Regions from separate parts of the Klebsiella sp. SYXHC3 genome, predicted to be linked through region 1. Evidence: predicted binding sites of a transcription regulator. Region 1 holds the regulator's gene; each other region holds the start of a gene.
The links. The regulator LexA, encoded in region 1, represses DNA repair genes until DNA is damaged. The targets are predictions, from matches to a motif close to TNCTGTATGTACATACAGNA.
Positions count from the first base shown of each region.

Region 2: a site for LexA is predicted at 1,357-1,376, ahead of uvrB (excinuclease ABC subunit UvrB). Genes of this name have one in related genera too.
Region 3: a site for LexA is predicted at 1,238-1,257, ahead of metR (HTH-type transcriptional regulator MetR). Genes of this name have one in related genera too.

Region 1 is NZ_JBXUNG010000009.1:36,537-39,803, reverse strand. Features, by position in the region: gene AC2CGP_RS19395 (CsbD family protein) at 1-33, opposite strand, end outside; gene dinF (MATE family efflux transporter DinF) at 209-1,534, opposite strand; gene lexA (transcriptional repressor LexA) at 1,605-2,213, opposite strand; gene AC2CGP_RS19380 (diacylglycerol kinase) at 2,336-2,704, opposite strand; gene plsB (glycerol-3-phosphate 1-O-acyltransferase PlsB) at 2,835-3,267, shown strand, end outside.
Region 2 is NZ_JBXUNG010000006.1:37,671-40,937, forward strand. Features, by position in the region: gene bioC (malonyl-ACP O-methyltransferase BioC) at 1-170, shown strand, start outside; gene bioD (dethiobiotin synthase) at 163-852, shown strand; gene uvrB (excinuclease ABC subunit UvrB) at 1,453-3,267, shown strand, end outside.
Region 3 is NZ_JBXUNG010000014.1:62,764-66,030, reverse strand. Features, by position in the region: gene metE (5-methyltetrahydropteroyltriglutamate--homocysteine S-methyltransferase) at 1-1,171, opposite strand, end outside; gene metR (HTH-type transcriptional regulator MetR) at 1,289-2,242, shown strand; gene AC2CGP_RS22870 (carboxylate/amino acid/amine transporter) at 2,130-3,029, opposite strand; gene yigL (sugar/pyridoxal phosphate phosphatase YigL) at 3,118-3,267, opposite strand, start outside.

The DNA.
Region 1 (3,267 bases):
TTTCCAGTTACCGCTGATTTCGTCTTTATTCATCATTACGTCCTCATCATTCGGTGGGTTAACAGCCCGTTTTGTTCCGGACATGGTAATAACTATAGATGACAATGCTGGCACCGATTCGTTATTCGGAATTTTTAACCATCAGGTCGATTGAAAACGCTGGGGGGATTTTCCCGGCTCGCGCTACGCTGAGCCGGGCTTTTTACATTCAGGAGGGTGAGTTAAACCAGGTGCCACGCTGCCAGTGGCGGCGCCAGATGAGCGCCAGCGAAAGCCCACGCAAAGCCAGGAACACGGCCAGCGCCAGCCACAGGCCGTGATTGCCGAGCATAGGCACAGAGAGCAACGTCACCGCAAACCCCGCAGCGGCTACCGCCATGCTATTACGCATCTCCGCGCCGCGCGTCGCGCCGATAAACATGCCATCCAGCAGATAACACCAAACGCCAATCACCGGTAGGATCATCTGCCAGAACAGATAGCGGTCTGCCAGCTGCTGCAATGATGGGATAGAGGTCAATAGCGCGATGATATGCTCACCGGCCACGCTGTAGATTAACGCGAACGACAGCGCTACCATTCCCGACTGCCGACAGGCAGCGCGCCAGACTTCCAGCAGTTGGCTACCGTCACGCGCGCCGTAGGCTTGCCCGGAATGCGCTTCGACGGCATAGGCAAAACCGTCCAGCGCGTATGCGGTAAAGGTCAGCATGGTCATCAGTACCGCATTGACCGCCACCACGTCGCTGCCAAGACGGGCGCCGAAGACGGTGATGGCGCCAAAGCAGAGCTGCAGCAGCAGCGAGCGCAGCATGATGTCGCGGTTAAGCGCCAGCAGGCGCCGCATATTGCCGCGCCACGCCTCCTTCAACATGGCAAACGTCACGCCACGCAGCGCCAGCACCCGTTTCGCCATCAGCAGGCCGATGATAAAGGTGGCGTATTCCGACAGCGCCGTCGCCAGCGCCGCCCCCTGCACGTTCATATGCAACCCCATCACCAGCCACAGATCGAGCACGATATTCAGCAAGTTGCCGACCACCAGCAGGATGACCGGGGCGCGAGCGTACTGCACGCCAAGCAGCCACCCTAACAGCACCAGGTTGGCCAACGACGCCGGGGCGCTGAGCCAGCGGATTTCCAGGAACCGCCTGGCCTGTTCCAGTACCGCCTCGCTCCCGCCGACGATATGCAGCGCGAGGTCAATAAGCGGCATGCGGAACAGAACGATGAGCAGCCCGGCGGCCAGCGCCAGGATCAGCGGTTGCACCAGCGCGCGCGCCAGGCGCTGCGGATCTTTGGCGCCATAGGCCTGAGCGGTTAAGCCAGTGGTGCTCATTCGCAGGAACAGCAGCAGCATAAAGAGGAAACTGGTCGCCGTCGCGCCGACGGCGACGCCGCCAAGATAGACGGGACTATCGAGATGGCCGACAACGGCGGTATCGACCAACCCAAGCAGCGGAACGGTGATATTGGAGAAAATCATTGGTAGCGCGAGGCGCCACAGTGCTTTATCGGCGGCGTTGAGCAGCATGAAGAGGGACCAGACAGAGGAGGAACATCGCAGCGTCATGCATCATGATGACGCTGCGTTAAGACGGGAGTTACAGCCACTCACCGTTACGGATCACGCCGACGGCCAGACCTTCAATGGTGAAGCTCTGCTGGCGCAGATCGACGACGATTGGAGAAAACTCACTGTTTTCCGGCAGCAGTTCAACGATGTTGCCCTGCTTTTTCAGACGCTTAACGGTCACTTCTTCATCGATACGCGCGACAACCACCTGGCCGTTACGCACGTCCTGAGTTTTATGCACCGCCAGCAGATCGCCGTCGAGGATACCGATGTCTTTCATCGACATCCCGCTTACGCGCAGCAGGAAGTCGGCATTCGGTTTAAACATCGCCGGATCAACCTGGTAGTGACCTTCAATATGCTGCTGCGCCAGCAGCGGCTCGCCGGCGGCAACGCGGCCAATCAGCGGCAGACCATGTTCTTCTTCCGTCAGCAGACGAATGCCGCGGGAAGCGCCGGAGACGATTTCAATCGCGCCTTTACGCGCCAGCGCTTTCAGGTGTTCTTCCGCCGCATTTGGGGAACGGAACCCCAAGCGCTGAGCAATTTCCGCACGCGTCGGCGGCATGCCCGTTTGGCTGATGTGATCCCGGATGAGATCAAACACCTCTTGCTGCCTGGTCGTTAACGCTTTCATTCCGCCCCCTGGGTGTATATACAGTTATGCTGTGAGTATATACAGCTAATGGTGATTTTGGAACCACATATCATATAAAAATCAGGAGATTCTTTCCGTTTTGCGAGCGTTGCCGACAAGACTTAGCGGTAATGCGACCACAGCAGCATGGCCCAGGTGATCAGCGCGATGATTATCGCCAGCAGCACCGCTGCCGACCCCATATCCTTTGCGCGCCCGGAAAGCTCATGATGCTCAGGCCCGATACGATCAACCACCGCTTCAATCGCGCTGTTAAGAATTTCGACTATCATCACTAACAGGACCGAGCCAATGAGCAGGACTCGCGTAATGACATCGACATCCAGCCAGCAGGCTATCGCCACGGCCACAATAGCGGCGACGCCTTCCTGACGGAAAGCGGCTTCATTAACCCATGCCGCGCGGAAACCTTTCCAGGAATAACCTGCTGCTTTAATGATTCTGGTTAACCCAGTGGTATTATTGGCCATCAAAAAGAACCTTTTAATGTAAATGACGTCGCTGAGTGTACGTGTTTGCCGTGTGACAACGGAAATTTTGTACGCTTTCTGTTATTCTTGCCGCGCATTTGCATGATTAACCAGAGGCTTCACATCGTTTATGTCCGGCTGGCAACGAATTTACTATAAATTACTGAATTTACCATTACGGGTGCTGGTAAAAAGCAAGTCTATTCCGGCAGAACCTGCTCAGGAATTAGGGCTCGATACCTCGCGTCCGATAATGTACGTCTTGCCTTATAACTCCAAGGCGGACCTGCTGACCCTGCGCGCCCAGTGCCTGGCGCATGATTTACCCGACCCTTTTGAACCGCTGGAAATCGACGGCACACTGCTGCCGCGCTACGTTTTCATCCACGGCGGCCCGCGCGTGTTTACCTACTACACGCCGAAAGAAGAGTCCATCAAGCTGTTCCACGACTACCTGGATCTGCACCGTAACCATCCCGACCTCGACGTGCAAATGGTACCGGTGTCGGTCATGTTCGGCCGCGCGCCGGGTCGTGAAAAAGGCGAAGAGAATCCGCCGCTGC
Region 2 (3,267 bases), on a different contig from region 1:
GCGCCATGCGCTCGCTAAAGGGCATTGGCGCTACCCACTTACATCAGGGGCGGGCGTCTGCTCCGCTTAGCCGCGGCAAGCTGCGTGAACTGCAACTGGCCTGGCCGCAACAGCAGGGCCAGTGCCCGCTGACGTATCATCTTTTTACAGGAGTCATTGAACGTGACTAAACGTTTCTTCGTCACCGGAACCGATACTGAAGTCGGTAAAACCGTCGCCAGCAGCGCGCTGCTGCAGGCGGCGAATCAGCTGGGATTTAACACCGCAGGCTATAAGCCGGTGGCTTCCGGGAGCGACCTGACCGCACAAGGGTTACGCAATGAAGATGCGCTGGCCCTGCAGCGTAATAGCCGGGTGGCGCTGCGCTATGAACAGGTTAACCCTTATACTTTTGCCGAACCGACCTCGCCGCATATTATTAGCGCCGATGAAGGGCGACCGATTGCCGCGACGACGCTTTCCAGCGGTTTACGCGAACTGGAGCGCCTGGCCGACTGGGTGCTGGTGGAAGGGGCGGGCGGCTGGTTTACGCCGCTCTCGGAAACCCTGACCTTCGCCGACTGGGCGCAGCAGGAGCAATTGCCGGTGATTTTAGTGGTCGGCGTCAAACTTGGCTGTATCAATCACGCGATGCTCACCGCCCAGGCGGTACGCGAAGCCGGGCTGCCGCTCGTGGGCTGGATCGCCAACGATATCCAGCCACCGGGTAAACGCCATCGCGAATATCTGCAAACCTTAACGCGGGTATTGCCAGCGCCGCTGCTGGGGGAAATTCCCTGGCTTGCCGACGCATCGCAGCGTCAGGATCTCGCGCAGTACCTGGATCTGACCCCCTGCAATAACCCCGCATAAACCTGCGAGACGGCTCTATTTTTTGTTGACAGGACGATGAAATGTGGTCCAGAAAACGCAAAAAATCCAGCCGTCTTTAGCTGATAAATATCAAAAAAAATTCGATAATTTTTTTTAGCCACGGGCTTTGGTCCGATGAGACTTTTCTGCCGGGTGGCAGACCTCGCGGCCTGCAGGCAGTTATCCACTATTCCTGTGGATAACCTTGTGTATTAGAGTTAGAAAACTTGCGGTAAGCTAGAGAGTACGCGGCCTGCGAGCAAATTGGCGCGAAACCCGTCTTTTGGTAAATTATGTTTTATTTCAGCAAGTTAAATAAAAGCAATGGCTGTCAGAAAAGTGTCACCGGCTGCCATAAAAGATTCATTACCTTGCTTGACAAATGTTAAATGATAAATGTTTCTGGGGATAACCACACAGGCTGGTGGATTATTCCGCAAAGCGCGCATTTTACGCCCGCAGTCGGACGACCGCGCGTCCTTTTGCCGCCATACAATAATGCGATACTGTTTTTATATCCAGTATTATTTATTGGCAAAAATGAAACTGAAGGGTAGAATTAAACACCTGCTGGCCAATCCCATCTTCAGGTCCTGAAATATGAGCAAACCATTCAAGCTGCACTCCGCATTCCGTCCTTCCGGCGATCAGCCCGAAGCCATCCGCCGTCTGGAAGAGGGGCTGGAAGATGGCCTTGCGCATCAAACCCTGCTTGGGGTAACCGGTTCGGGGAAAACCTTCACCATCGCCAACGTTATCGCTGACTTACAGCGCCCGACGATGGTGCTGGCGCCGAACAAAACCCTGGCGGCGCAGCTGTATGGCGAGATGAAAGAGTTCTTTCCCGAGAATGCGGTGGAGTATTTTGTCTCCTACTACGATTATTACCAGCCTGAAGCCTACGTACCGAGCTCGGATACCTTTATCGAAAAAGACGCCTCGGTGAACGAACACATTGAGCAGATGCGTCTGTCGGCCACCAAAGCGTTGCTCGAACGGCGTGATGTAGTGGTGGTGGCTTCGGTTTCCGCCATCTACGGTCTTGGCGACCCGGATCTGTATCTGAAGATGATGCTGCACCTGACCACCGGCATGCTGATCGACCAGCGGGCGATCCTGCGTCGGCTGGCGGAACTGCAATACACCCGCAACGATCAGGCCTTCCAGCGCGGCACTTTCCGCGTCCGCGGCGAGGTTATCGATGTTTTCCCGGCGGAATCCGATGATATCGCGCTGCGTATTGAACTGTTTGACGAAGAGGTCGAGCGGCTATCGCTGTTTGACCCGCTGACCGGCCACGTCGAATCGTCCATTCCACGCTATACCATCTATCCGAAGACCCACTACGTTACGCCGCGCGAGCGTATCGTACAGGCGATGGAAGAGATCAAAGACGAGCTGGCTGACCGCCGCAAGGTCCTGCTGGCGAACAATAAACTGCTTGAAGAGCAGCGGCTGAGCCAGCGCACTCAGTTCGACCTCGAAATGATGAACGAGCTGGGCTACTGCTCGGGGATTGAAAACTACTCGCGCTTTCTCTCCGGGCGCGGGCCGGGCGAGCCGCCGCCGACGCTGTTCGACTACCTGCCGGCGGATGGCCTGCTGGTTATCGATGAATCGCACGTGACTATCCCGCAAATCGGCGGTATGTACCGTGGCGACCGGGCGCGTAAAGAGACGCTGGTGGAATATGGCTTTCGCCTGCCGTCAGCGCTGGATAACCGGCCGATGAAGTTCGAAGAGTTTGAAGCGCTGGCACCCCAGACCATCTACGTTTCAGCGACGCCGGGTCCCTATGAGCTGGAAAAATCCGGCGATGAGGTGGTAGACCAGGTCGTTCGCCCAACGGGCCTACTGGATCCGGTTATCGAAGTGCGGCCGGTGGCGACGCAGGTCGACGATCTGTTATCAGAAATCCGTACCCGTGCGGCGATCAATGAGCGTGTACTGGTGACGACGCTGACCAAACGCATGGCGGAGGATTTAACCGAATACCTGGAAGAGCACGGTGAACGGGTGCGCTATCTGCACTCCGATATCGATACCGTCGAGCGTATGGAAATTATTCGCGATCTGCGTCTTGGCGAGTTCGACGTGCTGGTGGGGATCAACCTGCTGCGCGAAGGGCTGGATATGCCGGAAGTATCGCTGGTGGCGATACTTGATGCCGATAAAGAGGGCTTCCTGCGTTCCGAGCGCTCGCTTATCCAGACCATCGGCCGCGCGGCGCGTAACGTGAACGGTAAGGCGATTCTTTACGGTGATAAAATCACGCCATCGATGGCGAAGGCGATCGGTGAAACCGAACGCCGCCGCGAGAAGCAGCAGCGTTATAACGAAGAGCACGGTATTGTGCCGCAGGGTCTTAATAAGAAAGTGGTCGATATTCTGGCGCTGGGTCAGAACATCGCGAAG
Region 3 (3,267 bases), on a different contig from region 1:
CCGCGTTGTGTACGCGAGTCGAATGGCGACGAGCCTGGATTGGCGCGCTCCACGCCTCGATCGCCGTCGTATCAGCGCTGTTCAGCGCATCGCGCAGCAGCGCCAGTTCGCCGCACTTCTGCAGGGCGAAAGCAAACCAACTTTTTACTTCGGCATCAAGACGGGTCTCTACGCTCAGATCGATCGGGCTATGCAGTAAGGAGCAGGAAGAGGCGACCCATAATTCGCGTTGACCGACAATCGCCTTAATTTGCGCATATTTTTCCGTGAGATCGGCGCGCCAGACGTTACGACCGTTGATCAGCCCGGCGGATAACAGCCAGTCGGCCGGCAGGCGTTTATGTAGTTCAGCAACATCATCTTTGCCATGCACCAGATCGACGTGAAGCCCCTGTACCGGCAGCGCGGTGATAATATCAAGGTTGTCGGCGATCCCTTCAAAATAGGTAGTCAGCAGTAGTTTTACCTGCCCCTGCAGGGCCTCATAAGCCGGTTTAAAGGCATCCAACCATGCTTGCGGCAGCTCCAGTACCAGCGCCGGTTCATCAATCTGCACCCACTCAATGCCGCGTTTCGCCAGCTCGCCCAGTACCTGCTGGTAAACCGGAAGGATATCGTTCAGCAGGCTTAAACGGTCAAACTGTTCGCCTTTTACTTTGCCCAGCCACAGATACGTTACCGGCCCCAGCAGTACAGGCTTAATCTTGTGGCCCAGCGCCAGCGCTTCGTCCACTTCATCCAGCAGTTGGGTCCAGCTCAGCTTGAACTGCTGGCCCTGGACAAATTCCGGCACCATGTAGTGATAGTTGGTATTGAACCACTTGGTCATTTCCGCGGCGGCAGCGGGTTCGCCGGTCGGCGCGCGACCGCGACCAATACGGAACAGAGTATCGATATCGACGGTGCCGTCTTTGTTCTGATGACGAGCCGGCACGTTGCCCAACAGCAGGCTGGTGGTCAGAACATGGTCGTACCAGGCAAAATCGCCCACCGGCAACAGATCAATGCCCGCCTGTTTCTGCTGCTCCCAGTGACGAGCGCGCAGTTCGCGACCTACCGCCAGCAGATCTTCACGCGTGGCCTTGCCCGCCCAGTAGCTCTCTTGCGCTTTTTTCAGCTCGCGGCGAAGGCCAACGCGAGGAAAACCGAGGGTGTGATTGAGGATTGTCATGTTATGCCCCTTATGGAATTTTTTGCATTTAGCCATCCAGATGTTTACACATCCATAATGTAAAGGTACTGTATATTCCTCAAGCGCAAATTATTCATGCCGAAGTGAAGGACATTCATGATCGAGATTAAGCACCTGAAAACGCTACAGGCGTTGCGGAACAGCGGTTCGCTGGCGGGCGCGGCGGCAGCCCTGCACCAAACCCAGTCGGCCCTGTCCCACCAGTTTAGCGATCTGGAACAGCGCCTTGGTTTCCGTTTGTTTGTGCGTAAAAGCCAGCCGCTACGCTTCACGCCGCAAGGAGAAATTCTGCTGCAGTTGGCCAATCAGGTACTGCCGCAGATCGCTCGCGCGCTACAGGATTGCAATGAACCACAGCAAACCCGTCTGCGGCTGGCGATTGAGTGCCATAGCTGTATTCAATGGCTCACCCCGGCGCTGGAAAGCTTCCGCGCCCGCTGGCCGCTGGTGGAAGTTGATTTTCAGTCCGGCGTCACTTTTGACCCGCAGCCAGCCCTGCAGCAGGGTGAACTCGATCTGGTGATGACCTCAGATATTTTGCCGCGTAGCGGCCTGCACTATTCACCGATGTTTGATTATGAAGTTCGTCTGGTGTTAGCTCCGGAACATCCGCTGGCGGCGAAAACGCGCATCTCCCCGGAGGATCTGGCTGCGGAAATGTTACTGATTTACCCGGTACAGCGCGGGCGACTGGATATCTGGCGCCACTTCCTGCAACCGGCGGGGATCAGCCCACAGTTGAAAAGTGTCGATAACACGCTGCTGTTGATTCAGATGGTTGCCGCACGAATGGGTATTGCCGCCCTGCCGCACTGGGTGGTGGAAAGTTTTGAACGCCAGGGTTTGATTGTCACCAAAACCCTGGGAGAAGGACTGTGGAGCCGGCTGTATGCTGCAGTGCGCGATGGCGAGCAACGCCAGCCGGTAACAGAAGCGTTTATTCGCTCAGCGCGGAACCACGCTTGCGATCATCTGCCGTTTGTACGGAGTGCGGAGCGACCCAGCGGCGATGGACCCATAGCGAAGCCAGGATTACCAGCGCGCCAATGATAAAGCTTGGCCAGTGAGGCTGCTCCTGCCAGATAGCGAGATTAACCAACAGCCCGGCGGGGACGTGAACGTTATTCATGATCCCCAACGTACCGGCATCCACCTGCGTCGCGCCGTAGTTCCACATGAAATAACCCAATCCGGATGCGACCACGCCAAGCCAGACCAGGATTCCCCACTGCAGGCCGGTAGTCGGTAGCCTCTGCGGATTGCCCAGCATAAACCACGCCGCTACCGCCACAATAAAGGCGCCGGCATAGAACCAGGCAAAAGCATTGTGTTGCGGCATCGGGCGGACTTCCATCAAACGCTTGTAGCCCACCATGCCGATGGCGAAGCAGATATTCGACAACTGCACCAGCAATAGCCCGGTCCAGAAATGATCGCTGACTTTGTCATAGCGGATGATCGCCGCCCCTAACACCGCCAGCGCCGCGCTAAGCAGATAGCCCCAGCGCAGCTTACGACCGCTGAGCAGATCGTAAATCAGGGTGATATACAGCGGGGTAAAGACCGTAAACAACAGAAATTCCGAGACCGTCAGATAAAGATAGGCGCGGAAAGCCAGCAAATACATGATGCCAAGCTGCATCGCCCCCACTAGCATATAGAGTACGATGGTGCGCGGAGACTGGCCGCGCGTACGCAGGAAAGGCAAAAACACCAGCGCTGCCAGCCCCACGCGCATCAGCACGGAAAAATAGCTATCGACGCTACCGGCAAGGTATTCGCCAATCAGGCTAAAAGAAAAGGCCCACAGGATAGTGGTGATAATTAATAGCGCCACAATGGTCGTCTCATTGAATAAAGAACAGGCATTGTAGCGGAGAGAGAGGTTGACGACTGACCAGTTATTAGCCAGTCGTCAATCTTTATCAATCGAGGTACAGCTTGCGTAGGTAATGCGGTACGGCATCATCGGCGTTGCTGCCGATCACTTCCAGCTCAGGATGCAAATCCTTCAACCGCTGATGGGCGTTCGCCATGATGCAGCCTTTACCGGCCATCGACAGCATCTCGGCATC